One region of the Staphylococcus simiae genome, then DNA from elsewhere that is predicted to be linked to it. Evidence: riboswitches for the same ligand, from Rfam matches in the RefSeq annotation. Region 1 holds a riboswitch; the other holds the start of a gene.

Evidence for each region. A riboswitch is a leader RNA that binds a small molecule or an ion and turns the genes downstream of it on or off. The one in region 1 is predicted to bind thiamine pyrophosphate.
Region 2: it holds a riboswitch for thiamine pyrophosphate, as region 1 does, so the genes downstream of both, tenA (thiaminase II) here and J3R86_RS04405 (ECF transporter S component) in region 1, are expected to answer to the same signal.

The regions. Positions count from the first base shown of each region.
Region 1 covers NZ_CP071589.1:970,491-972,989, reverse strand. The annotation lists gene auxA (lipoteichoic acid stability factor AuxA) at 1-418, opposite strand, end outside; gene graF (glycopeptide resistance-associated protein GraF) at 718-852, shown strand; TPP riboswitch at 935-1,035, shown strand; gene J3R86_RS04405 (ECF transporter S component) at 1,105-1,680, shown strand; gene J3R86_RS04400 (ABC transporter ATP-binding protein) at 1,695-2,499, shown strand, end outside.
Region 2 covers NZ_CP071589.1:1,999,444-2,001,942, forward strand. The annotation lists gene thiD (bifunctional hydroxymethylpyrimidine kinase/phosphomethylpyrimidine kinase) at 1-681, opposite strand, end outside; gene tenA (thiaminase II) at 674-1,363, opposite strand; TPP riboswitch at 1,437-1,535, opposite strand; gene J3R86_RS09210 (transglycosylase family protein) at 1,785-2,499, opposite strand, start outside.

The DNA of each region.
Region 1 (2,499 bases):
TAGTAAAAGGGACTAAGAAAATTAAAGCAAATACACCGTATACTTGCGTCATTAAAATTAAAGTAATAATAAAGTACATTATTCCAATAATTAAAAAGAATATTGATATGTCGTAATCATACTTGATTGTTCTATATAAAGTATGTCCAATTAACATAACTACAATACCGAATATAATTATCACAATTGCACTAACTATAGGAAAATTCCCTATAAAACGACTCATTACTTTTATAATTTCACTAAAAAATGCATTTAGAAATTCCCATACATTATGTACATGTGTGTTTACTTTCTTACCACCATTTAACTGTTTAATCAAAGGTAAGTTTATTAAAATAATGAGACCAGTGAAGAGTGAAACGATACCGATTAAATAGCTAAATATAATTTCGGCGTGTTTCCTAAGAAAAGACATTATGTTCACCTCAAAAATTATTATATATTAATCTATTGTTGTTGTCTTTAAATAAATGTATAAAAGGAAGCGGGACGGAAATAAATTTAATATAAAATTTATGTCGTAATCCCCCTCGGCAAGACTGATTAGTTTGTAAAACGTTGATTTATCAACATTTTACAAACTAGTGAATTACTGCCAAATGCTTAAATTCAAGTCTGAAATGTTTTTGTCCCAGGCTCTAAAAAAGTTTATAAATAGCATAACTGGGTAATATTTAAATGTAAACAATTTATATACTATTGGAGGTATTTATTATGTCAAAAGAAGAACAAGCAAAAAAAGCAGCTGAAAAAGCTAAAGAAGTAGAACAAGATTTAAAAGAACAAAAAGAGAAAAAATCAGATGACATAGATCAAACAAAACAAGATATTCAAGATACTTTAAATTAATTAACATTTTAAATCAATAATATACTATTTAGCGTATTGACATTATTTAACAAACAACTTAGAGTAGAATTAAATAAATAATTGAACGCACTAGGGGTGTTTTTAACTGAGATGAGGTTATTCCTCAAACCCTTCGAACCTGATCTAGCTTGAACTAGCGTAGGAAAGTGTTAATATAATATATTATACGCATATATTGTCACGCACAACTTTCCTATGGAGGGTTGTGCGTTTTTTTAGGAGGAAATGATTATGTCAAAAGGTTTAAAACTATCTGAAATTTTAGTCACGGTTATGATTTCAGTAGTATTTGCAATTATTTATAACTTATGGTGGTTTGTCTATAATGGCATTCAAGTTGCTGGCTTACATATAGAACAATTGACCAATGGTGTATGGTTTATGGCAGCTATTGTATGTTATTTAATTATTCCTAAACCCGGTATTGCTTTATTAGCAGAGTTTGCAGCTGGTGCTGGGGAAACAATTGTTATGGGAAGATTTGATATCCCTACTATTATATATGCACTCATACAAGGTCTTGCTTGTGAACTTATCTTTTTCATTTTCAAATATAAATCACGTTCAGTTATGGTTGCGATGTTAGCAGGTTTTTGTACTGCCCTAGCAGCATTCCCAATTGATTATTATTATGGTTATTTAAATGAAGTCGCAGGTTGGAATTTAATTTTATTTATCGTATTTAGATTAATAAGTGGTATTTTCGTAGCTGGACTATTATCTTATTTAATAGTAAAAGCTTTAGATCAAACTGGTGTTACCAAATTATTTAGACCGGCATCTAAACAAGATTATGACAACTTATAAGAGGAGTCCTTAAAGTGTTAAAAGTTAGTAATTTACGATTAAAATATCCTAATGGTCAGAAGAAAATTTTTGACCATTTAAATCTTACAATTAAAGACAAAGAAAAAGTATTACTTTTAGGCCCTTCTGGCTCAGGTAAAAGTACTTTGTTAAATGTTTTATGCGGTATTGTTCCAAATTTAGTTGAATTACCATTAAAATATGATGAATTAGAAATTACTTCATCTAATGGCATTATTTTTCAAGATCCTGATAGCCAATTTTGTATGCCCAAAGTATATGAAGAGCTAGCCTTTGTTTTGGAAAATAAGCAAGTACCACGATATGAAATGACTGAACAAATAGAACGAGCATTATCTATGGTTAATTTGAATGTCACACCTCACACATATATTAAAGATTTAAGTGGTGGTATGAAACAAAAATTAGCTATCGCAGAAACGATCTTACAACAAGCTGAAACTTTATTCTTGGATGAACCTACTGCTATGTTAGATGACCAAGCAACTCAAGAATTATGGCAAAAATTAATTGACTTATGGCAAGATCAAACCGTTATTATAGTTGAGCATAAAGTGGAATATATCTGGGATGTCGTTGATCGTGTGTTGTTAATGGATTATGATGGTAGCATTATTGCTGATGATCAACCACACATTATTTTACAGCATTATGAACATTTGCTTTCCCAATTTGGTGTATGGCATCCAAATGCATGGCATGATGCCCCTATTAACACTTTAAAGACACCAATCCAGAAGACTAAACTGTTTAATTTCACCCATGGACAAGTGATAAGAGGTAAAAAAACATTGTTTC
Region 2 (2,499 bases), 1.0 Mb from region 1:
TTTAGCAAGTTCTGCTGTGATAACTGCTGAAAATGTACAACCTGTTCCATGTGTATGTTGAGTAACAAATCTTTCATTTTCAAAGACTTGGACGCTATCTTTAGTAAATAAATAATCTTTGGCGATATCCGTATCGGAAGCATGTCCTCCTTTGATAACAACACCCTTACTACCAATTTCATTAATAAATACTTTGCCTGCTTGGTATATCTGTTTCTCGCTTTCAATTTTTAAGCCAGTTATTTCTTCCGCTTCAGGTAAATTAGGCGTTACAACATCAGCAAGTGGTAATAATGTATGTTGTAATTTGTTTTTCGTAGTATCGTCCATTAAAGAATCTCCACTTTTTGCTAGCATAACTGGATCAATGACATAAGGTATAGCAGGATACGTTAATAAATATTGACGTATGACTTGCATGGTTTCATGAGTGGCAATCATGCCTGTTTTAATTGCATGTGGCAATTCGTCTACAAAGACGCTCGTTAATTGTTCTTCAACCCAAGAAGATTCTAAGTTATGTATATGTTGTACTCCTAAAGTATTTTGGGCAACTATACTCGTTATCACGCCCATACCATAGACCCCACAGGAATGAAATGATTTAAGATCTGCCATAACACCAGCACCACCTGTGGGATCTGTACCAGCAATGGTTAAAGCTATTTTTGGTTTATTCATTATATTGTCCTCCAAATTCCCATTGTTCGAGTGTATCAGCCATATTAAAGAAGTTTCGTTCATGGATACAACTTTCTAAAAATACATGTTTAACTTGTTCAATATCTGTTTGCGAAAACGTTTGGCTTAAACGATCAATCAATTGATCAAATATGTCAATAATGTTATCCATCTCTGTATTATAAAATTCAAACCATTGTGCAGTTTGACTTTCTCTATTTAAATGTTTATCTTGTAATGCCCTTTTAGCAATTTCAGCATATACATAAGGACAAGGTGCCATCGCTGCAATAGTGTACACAGCATTTTCACGACTATAAGCTTGAAAATACATATGTTTTATATAATGGTCTCCACTTGGAGGCCATACTTTTTGTTGAATAATATCTTCATATGGTTCACCAATAAACTGAGCCAAAATGTCGTGTGCACTAACCTCACCATCAACCATAAATTCAATTTGTTCCACTAAAAATTTAACATCTGTCATACTTGGCATTTTGGGTATTAATAAAGCATACAAATTAGTAAATTCTTTTAAGTAAGCTGCATCTGCTTGTAAATAATGACGTAACACTGCCTTACTAATTTCACTCTTCAATAACTTTTGAATGAATTTATCATGATAAATATCATGAATGATTGGTTGTGCTAATTGTTTCAAATCTTGAGATAGTGTCAATGTTTATTCCTCCAATAAAAAAACTACTTCCAACAATTAGGAAGTAGTTTTTATGACAAATAGACAGAATCGAATCTATAATCAACTACTTTCCTACGTTGGTATTAACCAAATCAGGTAATAAGGGTCTGATTACATCATCTCAGCCTACATAGCTCCCCTAGTAGTAATTTATTTAATTTTGATGATAACTTGATTTTAGCAAACGCTTTCAATCTTTTCAAACATTGCAATTAGTTACAAGAAAAAATTTTATGTTTTTCTTCTTAATATACATTAAATTCTGTAACAAATTGGAATGATGATTATGATTGCCTTGTAATGTTGTACTGCAACTTCTACATTAAAGTCTTTGTTAATATACCTGACCTTGTAACAAAGAAAAAGTGATTGGACATATCCAACCACTTCGTTATTTAAATTATGCAGTTACCCAGTGACCAGGGCCACCTGTGTTATAAAGTTTTACAGCTGCAGCATCTTGAACATGTTCTGGTGCTTTAGCTGGTGATACACCTTTATATTCTGCAGGTGCTACTGAATCCCAAGTAGATTGTAAGAATTGATATTTACCTGCTGCACCTGAACTTGGATTAATTGCATGAATGTTGCCACCAGATTCACGTTGTGCGATTTGTTGTAAATGACTATTTACATTTACTGATGAACCACTGTCAGCTTTTGAATCATTTGAACTTGCTTGACTAGATTGTTGTTGCGTTGCTTGTTGTGTATTATTTGATGATTGCACTGATTGTTGTTGTGTTGAACCTTGTTGTTGTGTGTCATTGACAGCTGTAGTTTGAGGTTCATTTGTTTGTGCTGTTTGTGGTGCTGAAACTTGTTGCGGTTGTGCGCTATTTGCTTGTTGCGTCGCAGACACTTGTGAAGGTGCAGTTTCATTTGTTGCTGTTGTTGCTTGTGCACTTACGTCAGCATTTGTTGCACCAGTTGCATGATATTCCCAACTAAAGTGAGTACCATCAGATTCAAAATGATAAGTAAATCCTTCATAGTCAAATGTATAATTATAAGCTCCAGCTTCAATTGGATTTTCATTCAATGATTGATCATTTGATTGTGCCATCTGAGCTAAAGCTGCTTTATTCAAGTCTGCCTCGCTTGCATGTGCGTCA